One region of the Clostridium saccharobutylicum DSM 13864 genome, then DNA from elsewhere that is predicted to be linked to it. Evidence: a T-box and tRNA genes for the amino acid it is inferred to sense, from the RefSeq annotation. Region 1 holds a T-box; the other regions hold tRNA genes.
What was found. A T-box is a leader RNA that pairs with one kind of tRNA and senses whether it is charged. The one in region 1 lies ahead of alaS (alanine--tRNA ligase), so its partner is inferred to be a tRNA-Ala.
Positions count from the first base shown of each region.

Region 2: it has a tRNA-Ala gene. The T-box ahead of alaS (alanine--tRNA ligase) is inferred to sense a tRNA for this amino acid. The anticodon was not compared.
Region 3: it has a tRNA-Ala gene. The T-box ahead of alaS (alanine--tRNA ligase) is inferred to sense a tRNA for this amino acid. The anticodon was not compared.

Region 1 covers NC_022571.1:1,497,463-1,502,967, reverse strand. The annotation lists gene ruvX (Holliday junction resolvase RuvX) at 84-497, opposite strand; gene CLSA_RS06485 (IreB family regulatory phosphoprotein) at 548-805, opposite strand; gene alaS (alanine--tRNA ligase) at 944-3,583, opposite strand; T-box leader at 3,818-3,993, opposite strand; gene CLSA_RS06475 (AI-2E family transporter) at 4,129-5,154, opposite strand; gene CLSA_RS06470 (PRC-barrel domain-containing protein) at 5,135-5,505, opposite strand, start outside.
Region 2 covers NC_022571.1:12,590-17,326, forward strand. The annotation lists rRNA gene CLSA_RS00045 (23S ribosomal RNA) at 1-1,582, shown strand, start outside; rRNA gene rrf (5S ribosomal RNA) at 1,692-1,808, shown strand; tRNA gene CLSA_RS00055 (tRNA-Ile) at 1,817-1,893, shown strand; tRNA gene CLSA_RS00060 (tRNA-Ala) at 1,895-1,970, shown strand; gene CLSA_RS00065 (HD domain-containing protein) at 2,063-2,572, shown strand; gene CLSA_RS00070 (transcription repressor NadR) at 2,684-3,196, shown strand; gene CLSA_RS00075 (NAD(P)/FAD-dependent oxidoreductase) at 3,209-4,603, shown strand; gene CLSA_RS00080 (DUF1667 domain-containing protein) at 4,620-4,737, shown strand, end outside.
Region 3 covers NC_022571.1:4,889,072-4,894,576, reverse strand. The annotation lists rRNA gene CLSA_RS20975 (16S ribosomal RNA) at 1-429, shown strand, start outside; rRNA gene CLSA_RS20970 (23S ribosomal RNA) at 671-3,580, shown strand; rRNA gene rrf (5S ribosomal RNA) at 3,643-3,759, shown strand; tRNA gene CLSA_RS20960 (tRNA-Ile) at 3,802-3,878, shown strand; tRNA gene CLSA_RS20955 (tRNA-Ala) at 3,884-3,959, shown strand; gene CLSA_RS23535 (hypothetical protein) at 4,234-4,398, shown strand; gene CLSA_RS20950 (hypothetical protein) at 4,705-5,142, shown strand; gene CLSA_RS20945 (VanZ family protein) at 5,330-5,505, shown strand, end outside.

The DNA of each region.
Region 1 (5,505 bases):
TTTCATCTTTAAATTTATTTATATTCAAAGATTGTCATTAAAATCAAATTATAATATCATAACAATTTAACTTTAAGATGATTTTATCTTGAAATCATATCTAAGTATCCTTGAAGTATATATGTTGATGCTATTTTATCTACAATCTTCTTTCTTTTATTTCTTGATAAATCAGCTTCTAACATAGCTTTGTGTGCTGCAACAGTAGTTAAACGTTCATCCCAAAACTTTATTTCTATGTTTAATTTTTCTTTTATCAACTCTCCAAAAGCCATTGTAATTTCTCCAGATGGTCCTATTGTTCCGTTCATATTCTTTGGAAGTCCAATTACTATAACTTCAACATTATATTCATCACAAAACTTTTTCACTTCTTCAATATCTTTTTCTTTATTAGTTCTTCTTATTGTAGTTAAACCTTGTGCAGTAAATCCTAACGGATCTGAAACTGCTACTCCTATAGTTTTTGATCCTACATCTAGTCCAAGTATTCTCAAATTTCAGCACCTCTTAAAAATTAAGAGTGCCCGTTCTAAACGGGCACTCTCTACTTTATCTCTAAATAAGATTTTATAACTTCTTCTAGTATCTCATCTCTTTCGAGTTTTCTTACTAAAGCTCTTGCTCCGTTGTAATTAGTAATGTAAGTAGGGTCTCCTGAAATCAAATATCCAACTAATTGATTTATAGGGTTATATCCTTTTTCTTTTAATGAATTATAAACCTCTGTTAATATTGTTTTTGTAAGATCTTCTTTATTCTTAGTAAAATCAAATTGCATTGTATGTTCAATATTATTACTCATAACACGGCTGCCTAATGCAGCTCACCCCCTTACTTTGTATCTAAGGAAACGATATCCATATTTATTATTAACTTTATATTTAAAATATATTCACTTAATCTATACTTAGATTATACTCTATATTACCTAAAAAGTATACTATTTTGCCAAAGTTTCAACTATTTTATAAGATTCGCTAATAGCTTCTTTTATTTTTTCTGGTAATTTTCCACCTGCTTGAGCCATGTCTGGTCTTCCACCACCACCGCCTCCAAGAATAGCGGATACTTCTTTAATCAACTTACCACAATGAGCTCCTTTAGCCACTGCATCTTTAGTTGCCATCGCGCAGATAATAACTTTCCCATTGTTCTCACTCATAAGTAAAACTATGCTATTGTCAACCCTATCTCTTACTTTCTCGCAAACCTCTCTCAATGCATCTGCATCAACGTCTTTTAATTCATATGATATTACATTAATATCTTTTATAGCTTTTGCTGATACTATTATATCATCTATTCCCATTGATGCAAACTTAGCCTTTAAAGCTACTATTTCTTTTTCCTTTTCTTTTAATTCCTTAACTTGTTGATCAAGCTTACCTAAAACTTCTTTTTCTGAACATTTTAATTTATTTGAAATTTCTTTTAATAAATCTTTCTTTTCATTCACAAGATTATAAGCTTCTTTGCCGATTACAGCTTCTATTCTTCTGGTTCCTGCTGCAATTCCACTTTCTGATACAATTTTAAACAATCCTATCTTACCTGTATTGTCTATATGTGTACCACCACATAGTTCCTTTGAATATTCTCCAGCCATTACCACTCTAACCTTGTCAGAATATTTATCATCAAATATTCCTATTGCTCCAGTATTCTTAGCTTCTTGAAGATCCATAACCTTTGTTACAACAGGAGTTACACTTGTGATTGCTTCATTAACTAACTCCTCAACTTTAATAATTTCCTCTTCTGTCATTCCTTCGAAATGAGAAAAGTCAAATCTTAATCTATCACTACTTACATATGATCCTGCTTGATGTACATGGGAACCAAGAACTTCAACTAACGCTCTATCTAATAAGTGAGTTGCAGTATGATGTTTCTTTATACTTTCACGTCTTTCTTTATCTACTTCTAAACTCACTTTATCATTAACTTTAACTTCACCAGACAAAACTTCAGCAAAATGAATTATTTTTCCACCAATGTTTTTCTTAGTATCAACTATCTTAGCTTTAAAGCTGTCATTGAATATATAACCAGTATCACCTATTTGTCCTCCCATTTCAGCATAGAATGGAGTGATATCAGTAACTATAATAGCTTTATTCCCTTCAGTTATACTATCTACAAAATCTTCACCTTCAATTAGTACTTTAACTTCTGCTGTCAGCTTATCATTTTCATATCCATCAAAAATAGTTTCAATATCTGCACCTATAGAATCTGAAATTTTTACGTCTGCTCCCATATAATTAGATGTCTTTCTTGCGCTTCTAGCTCTTTCTCTTTGAATTTTCATTTCTTCATGGAAGTCTTCTTCTTTTAAAGAGAGCCCTTCATCTTCCAATATTTCTTTTGTTAATTCCATTGGAAATCCAAATGTATCGTATAACTTAAATGCATCAGCACCTTTAAGAACTTTCTCATTATTTTCTTTTAATTCACTTATAAATCCATTTAAAATTTCCATTCCTGAATCTAAAGTTTCTCTAAATTTATCTTCTTCTATTTTTATTACCTTTTTAATATATTCTTTTCTCGACAATAATTCTGGATATGCACTACTACAATCTCTAATCACTATATCACATAAATTACAAAGGAACGCATCTTTGATTCCTAAAGTTTTTCCATGTCTTGCTGCTCTTCTAAGAAGTCTTCTTAAAACATATCCTCTTCCTTCATTAGATGGCATTATATCGTCTGAAATCATAAATGTTATAGATCTTATATGGTCAGTTATAATTCTTAAAGAAACATCACTCTTATAATCTTCTCCATATTTAACCTTTGCAATGTTACCAACTTCTTTTAATATGTTTTCTAATGTATCAATTTCAAATATGCTATTTTTATTTTGCATTACAACAGCAAGTCTTTCAAGTCCCATTCCTGTATCTATATTGGTACTTGCAAGTTTTTCATAATTGCCTTTTCCATCTCCGTCAAATTGAGTAAACACAAGATTCCACACTTCAATAATTTTATCTGCATCTGATAATTCTACAAATTCTTCTGCATTAGCAGGAACTTCTTCTGTTCTACTAAAATGAATTTCTGTACATGGACCACAAGGACCAGCACCATGCTCCCAGAAGTTATCTTCTTTGCCTAATCTGAATATATGAGTTTTATCTACATCTGTAAGTGTAGTCCAAAATTCATATGCTTCATCATCATCTAAATATATTGTTACATATAATTTTTCCTTAGGAATCTGTAAAACTTCTGTTAAGAATTCCCACGCCCATGGAATTACTTCCTTTTTAAAATAGTCTCCAAAAGAAAAGTTTCCAAGCATTTCAAAAAAAGTACCATGTCTACTTGTTATCCCTACATTCTCAATATCTCCAGTCCTTACACACTTTTGGCAAGTTGTAACTCTTGTTCTTGGCGGTTCTTGTAATCCTGTGAAATAAGGCTTTAACGGAGCCATTCCTGCATTAATTAGTAATAAACTCTTATCATTTTTTGGAACTAGCGAAAAACTATCTATCTTTAAATGTCCTTTACTTTCAAAGAACTTTAAGTAAGCTTCTCTCAAGTCATTTGTTTTTGTAATTTTCATAAATATTCCTCCATGTATGTAATTAGGGATAAGAAAAAACTACCAACTTCAAAGTGCAATATATATTACGGTCAAAAACAAAATATATCTACATAATAACAATTATTACTTGAATATATTAGTAAAGTATAACCTCTAAATACATCAGCATACTAACTTAGCATTTTTGAACATCCCTTGTATATAAAATCAAAAATTATCTAAACAAAATAAAAAGCTTTCTCCCTAAAAAAAATAAGGGACGAAAGCTAAAATTCCGCGGTACCACCCTAATTATGTATAAATTTATACATCACTTAGTAATTTATAGCTCCTAGGTAGCTTCGAAGTAATATAGCAAGAAGTTTTCACCATCCACTTCCTCTCTTAGTGTCTACACTAAATCTACTTTTCCTATTCATCGCTTAATATTTTATTATTTTATTATTTTATCAAAATTATATTTCATATAAATAATTATGTCAATATCCAACTTTATTACCTACATTATTCTTAATTTAACTTTATTTTTAAATTTTGTTAATTATTGATTATGTTTTAAACTTTTAAAACAAATAATAATTTATATCATCATATAGGACTTTTAACATAACAGCGATAGGCACAACCAATATCATTCCTACAAAACCACCAAGTTTATCTCCTATTAATAATAATATTATTATTACAAACGGATGTATATCAGTGCTATCCCCAGTTATCTTAGGGCATAAAATATTTCCCTCTATCTGCTGAATTATAAACATTCCCAGAACAATCCAAAGTGCTTTAATAGGTGAATCGAGAAGTGCTACTACTACTGCGGGTACAGCACCAAATATTGGGCCAAAATATGGTATTATATTAAATATTGCATTTAATATTGAAATCCATAATGGAAATTTAACTCTAAATATTATGAGTAAAATAAATGTTAGTACTCCTATAAACCCACACAATAACAGTTGACTTGCAATATATCTTGTTAATATTTTATCTATATCATTTAAAATTTTTTTAACTATCGTTCTTTTTTCTGTTGGCAATAGTAATAAAACCTTATTATATATTCTATCACCATCGCAAAGAAAATAATACATCATAATAGGAACAATAGCAAAAGTTATTAAATTACTACTAATTTTTATAAGATTATTTATAGCATTTTCAGAAAAATTCGCTAAAATCAAATTCCCTTTTTCTAAGATTTCATTATATAGTGTATTAGCTCCAGGAATATGCGCCAAATTAAATTTTTCATATATGCCTTCTAAAAAACTTTCTATATTATCAAATATATTGCTTACGTTTGATATCTCTGTAAATAATGTTGGCATTATTGAAATAATACAAGTAATGCACATCCCAATTATCATCAATATAACTAATATAGATGCTGCTCTCTTACTAAGTTTAAATTTAGCTTCAAAAATACTTCTAATAGGATTTAATGTGTACGCTAAAACAAAAGATATTAAAATAATATTTATAGTTGTTTTTATCGAACTATTAAAATAATACAATGTAATAAGCCCTAAAATGCATAATAAAATTATTATTAGTAAAATTGTTTTATGCTTTCTTACTTCCATGATAACTTTCAATATTATGAGGCATAGATTTAAACAAAACGCCCTCATTTCCTGTATATAATATGTATTTTTCTCCCAATATGCATCTATTTAATAGAATTATTTCCTTCCCCTTTATCATCTTATCTATTAATCCTGAACTTATTACTATACCTTTTATTGAATAATCTTGTTTATCTATTATCAAGTCCTCCAATACTCCTTTTACACTTCCTAATGTATCTATAACCTCCATATCCTTGATTTCTTTAAATTCTAATCCATTATCTTTTTTTATATCATTTATAATTACATCTTCACCTATATCTATAACATCTTCCATGGCAACATAATCTTTCTTAGAAAACAAAA
Region 2 (4,737 bases), 1.5 Mb from region 1:
GGCCGAATATCTAAGGTTTCCTGAGTAAAGTTTGTCTTCTCAGGGTTAGTCGGGACCTAAGGCGAGGCCGAAAGGCGTAGTCGATGGACAATTGGTTGATATTCCAATACCACTATAATCGTTATTATCGATGGTGTGACGGAGAAGGATAGGATGTGCTAACTATTGGATGTTAGTCTAAGCGTTTAGGGAGTTAGGATAGGCAAATCCGTTCTAACAATTCTGAGGCGTGATGGGGAAGGTTCCACGGAACCGAAGTATCTGATTCCATGCTTCCAAGAAAAGCATCTAGAGAGAGAAGTAGTGCCCGTACCGCAAACCGACACAGGTAGATGAGGAGAGAATCCTAAGGCCGACGGAAGAATTGCAGTTAAGGAACTAGGCAAATTGACCCCGTAACTTCGGGAGAAGGGGTGCCTGCTTTACGGCAGGCCGCAGAGAATAGGCACAAGCAACTGTTTAACAAAAACACAGGTCTCTGCTAAAGCGAAAGCTGATGTATAGGGGCTGACGCCTGCCCGGTGCTGGAAGGTTAAGGGGAACACTTAGCGTAAGCGAAGGTGTGAACTTAAGCCCCAGTAAACGGCGGCCGTAACTATAACGGTCCTAAGGTAGCGAAATTCCTTGTCAGGTAAGTTCTGACCCGCACGAATGGCGTAATGACTTGTGCACTGTCTCAACTGCAAATCCGGCGAAGTTGTAGTGCGAGTGAAGATGCTCGCTACCCGCGATTGGACGGAAAGACCCCGTAGAGCTTTACTGTAGCTTAGCATTGAATTTCGGTATTGTCTGTACAGGATAGGTGGGAGACTGGGAAACTAGGGCGTCAGCCTTAGTGGAGTCGTTGTTGGGATACCACCCTGATAGTATTGAAATTCTAACTGGATGCCATGAAACTGGTGACAGGACATTGTTAGGTGGGCAGTTTGACTGGGGCGGTCGCCTCCTAAAATGTAACGGAGGCGCCCAAAGGTTCCCTCAGAACGGTCGGAAATCGTTCGAAGAGTGCAAAGGCAGAAGGGAGCCTGACTGCGACACCTACAAGTGGAGCAGGGACGAAAGTCGGGCTTAGTGATCCGGTGGTACCTCGTGGGAGGGCCATCGCTCAACGGATAAAAGCTACCTCGGGGATAACAGGCTGATCTCCCCCAAGAGTTCACATCGACGGGGAGGTTTGGCACCTCGATGTCGGCTCGTCGCATCCTGGGGCTGAAGTAGGTCCCAAGGGTTGGGCTGTTCGCCCATTAAAGCGGCACGCGAGCTGGGTTCAGAACGTCGTGAGACAGTTCGGTCCCTATCCGTCGCGGGCGTAGGAAATTTGAGAGGAGCTGTCCTTAGTACGAGAGGACCGGGATGGACTGACCTATGGTGTACCAGTTGTTTCGCCAGAAGCATAGCTGGGTAGCTAAGTCGGGAAGGGATAAACGCTGAAAGCATCTAAGTGTGAAGCCCACCTCAAGATGAGATTTCCCATAGCATAAGCTAGTAAGACCCCTTGAAGACTACAAGGTTGATAGGTCAGAGGTGTAAGTGCGGCAACGTATTTAGCTGACTGATACTAATAGGTCGAGGGCTTGACCAATATAATCAAGTTGTAATACATTAAGAACTATGTGCAATTTTGAAAGAGCAAAATCTTTCAAAAAAATGTTTGACATATTGATAATTAATGTGTATAATATTAATGAAAATCTGGTAATGATGGCATAGAGGTAACACTCCTTCCCATTCCGAACAGGACAGTTAAGGTCTATAGCGCTGATGGTACTGCATGGGAGACTGTGTGGAAGAGTAAGACGTTGCCAGGTAATAAAAAGGATCTTTAGCTCAGTTGGTTAGAGCAACCGGCTCATAACCGGTAGGTCTAGGGTTCGAGTCCCTGAAGGTCCACCATGGGGGTATAGCTCAGTTGGGAGAGCACCTGCCTTGCACGCAGGGGGTCAAGAGTTCGAATCTCTTTATCTCCACCAAAAAAAGTTATGAAGTATTTCATAACTTTTTTTATTATGTATATAATTAAGTTCATTTTAGTATATGAAATATAATAAGGGGATATATAAATATGCAATTTTATAGAATTAAACAATTTTATTGGGCAGTTCAATCTTTAATAAAGAAGGATGACTTTGCAATATTGAATAAATACCTTAATTCAGAACAATTAAATTTATTTATGAAAATAAGTAAATCGGAAAGACAACATTCAATAAGAGTATGTAAGTCAGCCATAAATTATATATATGATAAAAACATTTCCAATATTGATAAGAATAAAATGAGTAAATGTGCATTATTACATGATATAGGAAAATCACAAGTTAGAATAAATATATTTGAGAAAAGTTTTGTTGTTATTATGAATAAGATTACTTTAGGAAGCTTTTTAAAGTATAATAAAATTAAGAGAATAAGTAATTATTATAATCATCCTAGAATTGGAGCAAAGCTGTTAAGAGATTCTGGTGAAAAGGATGAAGAGATAATTGAATGCATAGAACAACATCATAATGAAGAAATTAAAGAGAAAAGCATTTATTTAAAAATATTAATGATATGTGATAATTGTAATTAATATTATTTGGTTAATTTATGGATGATAATTAGAGTTACTATAAATAGTGCTTTAAGTAAATTGTAGGGGAAAGAAATTTACTAAGAGAAAATTCTTTTTCAGGAGGTCAATATGAATTCTATTGAACGAAGAGATAGTATAATTAAGTTATTATTAGAGAGCAATAAGCCATTAAAAGGTACTACTATAGCTGAAAAATATGCTGTAACCAGACAAGTAATTGTAAAGGATATAGCTATTCTTAGAGCTAAGGGAGAAAATATAATAGCAACGCCAGATGGATATATAGTAAATAATAATGAAGGGAAAGTTAAAGCTATTATAGCTGTGACTCACGATAAAGAGCAAATGTTTGAGGAAATGAGCATAGTAATTAAATATGGGGGGATAATTGAAGATGTTATAGTAGAACATCCGTTATATGGTGAGATAAAAGGAATGCTTATGATTAAAAATTTTAATGAATTAAATAAGTTTATTATAAAGTATAAGGAACAAAAAGCAAAATTATTATCAGTATTAACTAATGGAGTTCATCTTCATACTATAGCAGCAGATACTGAAGATGATATTGAATTAATAATATCAGAATTAAAAGAACGTAACTTTGTGGTTTCAGATTAGGAGGATTAAGTTATGGATTATGATGTATTAATTTTAGGTGGCGGTATAGTTGGTTGTGCAGTAGCTTATGAGTTATCTAAATATAATATAAATATAGCTTTAATTGAAAAAGATTATGACGTAGCCAATGATGTTTCTCTTGTTAATACAGCTGTCGTTTATGATGGATCGGAAACATCTGATTATGTAATGGCTAAGCTAGAGAATTCTGGAATGAAGTTAATTCAAAAGCATTGTGAGAAATTTAATTTACCATATAAAAGAGTAGGTGCATTAAGAATTTCTTCAAATGATAGTGGCAATAAGCGATTAGATATTATGTATAATAAGGCTAATGAACGTGGCATTTTAGGAGTTCACTTAATAGAAGATAATGCTATTTATGATATAGAGCCAAATTTAAAGATAAAAGCAGAAAAAGCACTATATTCAGAAAATATTGCGGTTATTTCACCTTACAATTTAGCCATTTCATATGCTGAAGTTGCTGCTGATAATGGAGTGAATTTTAGATTAGAAGAAGAGGTTATTGATATTAAGAATGTAAGCAAAGGCTTTAAGGTAACAACTAATAAAAACAAGTTTACTTGTAAGTTCGTGGTTAATACAATACCAAGTGAAATTTTTGCAGGAAGATATGTAGAAGGCAAAAATGAAGTAATAAATAAAAAAATGAATTATATTTTATTTAATGAAAATTTAGATAATTACATTAATAGTGTAATTATTAATGATATAGATGAAGATGCTTTTGTAATAAATATACCAACAGCATCAAAAGAAAATTTAATTGGGATAAAGGGATATGATTTTTTAAGTTTAGAGGATGGATTACAATTATCTAAGAGTATTTTACAGGATGTAAAAAAGGAAGTAGTTATGAATATTTTTACTGAAACATACAGTAAAGGTAATACGTTAATTGATGATAATAAGATTCAAGATGGATATATAAAAGTTACTGGAAGTCATTATAGTAAGATAACAATTGCACCTGCTATTGCTGAAAAGATTGAAGAATCATTAAAAACTAATATGAATATAACTAAGAAGAGAGACTATGTTGATAAGAATAGGGAAATGTATACATTTAAGAATATGTCTAAAGAACAAAGAAATGAGATAATTGCTTTAGATTCAAGGTATGGAAACATAATATGTAGTTGTAATAATGTTACAGAAGGTGAAATCATAGATTGTATTAGAAGGCCACTTGGTGCAAGAACTGTAGAAGGAGTTAAAAGACGTACAGGAATAGGTCTAGGTAGCTGTAATGGTTCTTATTGTAAAATGAAAATTATAAAAATTTTAGCTAGAGAAATGAATGAAAGTCCTTTAAGCATAGTATATGATTCGATGGATTCAAAGGTATTAGTTAGCAGAATTAAAGAATTTAATGAAATCTAACTAGGAGGAAATTAAAATGAGCAATAAAGATATTTTTACAAGTTTGGTTAGAATAAAGGGTGATTTAAATAACAAAGTTGCATCTGTAAAAAGTACTAAGCCTATAGAAAAGGAGTTATGGAGGGAGTTTTCCA
Region 3 (5,505 bases), 1.7 Mb from region 1:
CTTATTGTTAGTTGCTACCATTAAGTTGAGCACTCTAGCGAGACTGCCCGGGTTAACCGGGAGGAAGGTGGGGATGACGTCAAATCATCATGCCCCTTATGTCTAGGGCTACACACGTGCTACAATGGCTGGTACAGAGAGATGCTAAACCGCGAGGTGGAGCCAAACTTTAAAACCAGTCTCAGTTCGGATTGTAGGCTGAAACTCGCCTACATGAAGCTGGAGTTGCTAGTAATCGCGAATCAGAATGTCGCGGTGAATACGTTCCCGGGCCTTGTACACACCGCCCGTCACACCATGAGAGTTGGCAATACCCAAAGTTCGTGAGCTAACGCGTAAGCGAGGCAGCGACCTAAGGTAGGGTCAGCGATTGGGGTGAAGTCGTAACAAGGTAGCCGTAGGAGAACCTGCGGCTGGATCACCTCCTTTCTATGGAGAAATCTAGATCAGCATGATGTCTGACTAGTATAGATACAGTTATGTATCAAAATTTAAATACTTACTCGACAGGTTACTTAAGTATTTGTTCTGTTCAATTTTGAAAGACTATGTCTTTCAATGTTCTTTGAAAATTGCACATAGATTAATGTATATAAAATACAACAAAGCCAAGAAATATATTCTTTGTGAATGATTAATATAACCAGTTTTGTACTAACAAAACTTAAAAGGTCAAGCTACAAAGGGCGCATGGTGAATGCCTTGGCATCAGGAGCCGATGAAGGACGCGATAAGCTGCGATAAGCTTCGGGTAGACGCACATAGTCAGAGATCCGAAGATTTCCGAATGAGGAAACTCACATGGGAAACCCCATGTATCATAAAGTGAATACATAGCTTTATGAAGGTAAACCCAGGGAACTGAAACATCTAAGTACCTGGAGGAAGAGAAAGAAAAATCGATTTTCTTAGTAGCGGCGAGCGAAAAGGAAAGAGCCCAAACCAGAGATTTATCTCTGGGGTTGCGGACAGAACATAACGAGAAATCATAGTTAACCGAACACAACTGGAAAGTTGGACCGCAGGGGGTAATAGTCCCGTAAGTGAAAATTATGATAATCAGTTCTGCACCAGAGTACCACGAGACACGTGAAACCTTGTGGGAAGCAGGGAGGACCACCTCCCAAGGCTAAATACTACCTGATGACCGATAGTGAAGCAGTACCGTGAGGGAAAGGTGAAAAGAACCCCGGGAGGGGAGTGAAATAGAACCTGAAACCATGTGCCTACAACCGATCAAAGCACCTTATGTGTGTGATGATGTGCTTTTTGTAGAACGAGCCAACGAGTTACGGTATGTAGCGAGGTTAAGTACTTAAGGTACGGAGCCGAAGGGAAACCGAGTCTTAATAGGGCGACTAGTTGCATGCTGTAGACCCGAAACCGGGTGACCTATCCATGGCCAGGTTGAAGCGAGGGTAAAACCTCGTGGAGGACCGAACCACGTTGCTGTTGAAAAAGCATGGGATGAGCTGTGGATAGCGGAGAAATTCCAATCGAACTCGGATATAGCTGGTTCTCCTCGAAATAGCTTTAGGGCTAGCGTCGGAAAATGTGAGTAGTGGAGGTAGAGCACTGAATAGGCTAGGGGGCATAGCGCTTACCGAACCTTATCAAACTCCGAATGCCATATACTATCAGTCCGGCAGTCAGACTATGAAAGATAAGTTCCATGGTCAAAAGGGAAACAGCCCAGATCGTCAGCTAAGGTCCCAAAGTGTAAGTTAAGTGGAAAAGGATGTGGGATTTCTAAGACAACTAGGATGTTGGCTTAGAAGCAGCCACTCATTAAAAGAGTGCGTAATAGCTCACTAGTCAAGAGATCCTGCGCCGAAAATGTCCGGGGCTCAAACTTACCACCGAAGCTACGGGTTCACAATTTATTGTGAGCGGTAGAGGAGCGTCGTAATCGGGCTGAAGTCGTACCGAAAGGAGCGGTGGACTGATTACGAGTGAGAATGTTGGCATTAGTAGCGAGATGTAGGTGAGAATCCTACAGGCCGAATATCTAAGGTTTCCTGAGTAAAGTTTGTCTTCTCAGGGTTAGTCGGGACCTAAGGCGAGGCCGAAAGGCGTAGTCGATGGACAATTGGTTGATATTCCAATACCACTATAATCGTTATTATCGATGGTGTGACGGAGAAGGATAGGATGTGCTAACTATTGGATGTTAGTCTAAGCGTTTAGGGAGTTAGGATAGGCAAATCCGTTCTAACAATTCTGAGGCGTGATGGGGAAGGTTCCACGGAACCGAAGTATCTGATTCCATGCTTCCAAGAAAAGCATCTAGAGAGAGAAGTAGTGCCCGTACCGCAAACCGACACAGGTAGATGAGGAGAGAATCCTAAGGCCGACGGAAGAATTGCAGTTAAGGAACTAGGCAAATTGACCCCGTAACTTCGGGAGAAGGGGTGCCTGCTTTACGGCAGGCCGCAGAGAATAGGCACAAGCAACTGTTTAACAAAAACACAGGTCTCTGCTAAAGCGAAAGCTGATGTATAGGGGCTGACGCCTGCCCGGTGCTGGAAGGTTAAGGGGAACACTTAGCGTAAGCGAAGGTGTGAACTTAAGCCCCAGTAAACGGCGGCCGTAACTATAACGGTCCTAAGGTAGCGAAATTCCTTGTCAGGTAAGTTCTGACCCGCACGAATGGCGTAATGACTTGTGCACTGTCTCAACTGCAAATCCGGCGAAGTTGTAGTGCGAGTGAAGATGCTCGCTACCCGCGATTGGACGGAAAGACCCCGTAGAGCTTTACTGTAGCTTAGCATTGAATTTCGGTATTGTCTGTACAGGATAGGTGGGAGACTGGGAAACTAGGGCGTCAGCCTTAGTGGAGTCGTTGTTGGGATACCACCCTGATAGTATTGAAATTCTAACTGGATGCCATGAAACTGGTGACAGGACATTGTTAGGTGGGCAGTTTGACTGGGGCGGTCGCCTCCTAAAATGTAACGGAGGCGCCCAAAGGTTCCCTCAGAACGGTCGGAAATCGTTCGAAGAGTGCAAAGGCAGAAGGGAGCCTGACTGCGACACCTACAAGTGGAGCAGGGACGAAAGTCGGGCTTAGTGATCCGGTGGTACCTCGTGGGAGGGCCATCGCTCAACGGATAAAAGCTACCTCGGGGATAACAGGCTGATCTCCCCCAAGAGTTCACATCGACGGGGAGGTTTGGCACCTCGATGTCGGCTCGTCGCATCCTGGGGCTGAAGTAGGTCCCAAGGGTTGGGCTGTTCGCCCATTAAAGCGGCACGCGAGCTGGGTTCAGAACGTCGTGAGACAGTTCGGTCCCTATCCGTCGCGGGCGTAGGAAATTTGAGAGGAGCTGTCCTTAGTACGAGAGGACCGGGATGGACTGACCTATGGTGTACCAGTTGTTTCGCCAGAAGCATAGCTGGGTAGCTAAGTCGGGAAGGGATAAACGCTGAAAGCATCTAAGTGTGAAGCCCACCTCAAGATGAGATTTCCCATAGCATAAGCTAGTAAGACCCCTTGAAGACTACAAGGTTGATAGGTCAGAGGTGTAAGTGCGGCAACGTATTTAGCTGACTGATACTAATAGGTCGAGGGCTTGACCAATATAATCAAGTTGTAATACATTAAGAACTGTGTGCAATTTTGAAAGAGCAAAACTTTCAAAATCTCGTGGTGATGGCATAGAGGTAACACTCCTTCCCATTCCGAACAGGACAGTTAAGGTCTATAGCGCCGATGGTACTGCATGGGAGACTGTGTGGAAGAGTAGGACGTCGCGAGGTAATCTTGTTATTACAAGACTATAGCTAATATAATTAGCAAATGGATCTTTAGCTCAGTTGGTTAGAGCAACCGGCTCATAACCGGTAGGTCTAGGGTTCGAGTCCCTGAAGGTCCACCAAATTTGGGGGTATAGCTCAGTTGGGAGAGCACCTGCCTTGCACGCAGGGGGTCAAGAGTTCGAATCTCTTTATCTCCACCATTAAAAAAGACTATGTAATATTTCATAGTCTTTTTTTATTTTATTAGATAATATTATGTATAGCATATTTATAAAGATATATAACTATAAACGGTGTAATAAATAGAAGAAATATGATGGAAAATAGGTTAAAAAAGCTAATGATAAAAGTGTACATTAGATAAATTATACTATATAATTTAAAATGTAAAATATATACAAAACTAATAAATATATATCTAAAAGCACTATCATATAAATGGAAATGTGAAATTTAGAAAGGATAGGATTTAATATGAGTGATATATGTACTTTAGCAGATAAGCTTAAGAATTTAAAACTAGAGAAGAGAAGTTTTATACTAGAAGGAAAAGATACAAAAGATATTGATATTGATATAAAACAAGTAGAGTGCGAACTAAAAAGTCTTGAGATGGAAAGTAAACCGGTATTAAAGTAACTCCATAATAAATTTATCTATTAAAGGTATTTATTAAGTTGAAAAATGAGTAATATTCTTAATTATTTAAGCATATTAATTTTAAGTGGTATTTAAAGTTAATATACTTTTTATTTGCTTGTTGAAATAGAATGTAATATTAGATATTTTAGAAGAAATTATAATCCTTATTACAATTAAATATTAGGAATATTTAATTGCAATAAGGATTAAATTTAATATAGGTAAGAATTTTATAAACATATTTATAATTTAAAAGGTATCTTAAGAAGGTAAAAATAATAAATTTATGAGAGGATAGATATTATGATAAGGACTGTTGTCTGCAAAAAAGATGGGTGTAGTGGGAATGAATTTTATATAGTTACAGAAGATAATAAATTAAAATTAACGTGTAAAGATTGTGGTAGTGTTTATTATTATGATGTAAGTTATTATGATTTTATTATGTTATCAAATTGCGAAAAGTGTAATAATGATACATTTAAGGTTTTTAGTGATGTAGAAAAGGATGGATTATATGCCAAATGTACTAAATGCGGATGTCCACCAGAAAAAGTATTCATTGATGACGAAGGCACGCAGGTAAGTTATGAAGTAAAATTATTAAATGATATAAAGCAATTAATGAATCAAATTGATCAAAGGGTTTGTAACTTAGAAATGAAGGTTGAAGGGTTAGAAAAAGGACAAGAATTATTAGAAGAATCACTAGCATATATAAATAAATATATGTCAGAATAAAATTTTTAGTTAGGTACATGAAAATAAATAACATGTCCAAAGTTGCCACGGATATTTTTTATCAGGAAAGAAGAAAAATTGCCTCCATAGTGGACTATGAGGGCAATTTTCTTAAGAGGGGTTATGGAAAATAGGCTGGTAAATGGATTTGCTGTTTATTTAATTGTGCCTCAGATGAGGGTGAAAGATGATAAACAGAAGGAAAAATATTGATTTAATTTTATTAATTATATGGATGGCTTTTATATTTATTATGTCAAATCAGCCAGCAAATATATCGGATTCACAAAGTGGAGGGGTAATAAAATTACTTGCTATGATAGGTATAGATATGAATAATATGTTTGGCCAATTAGCTAATTT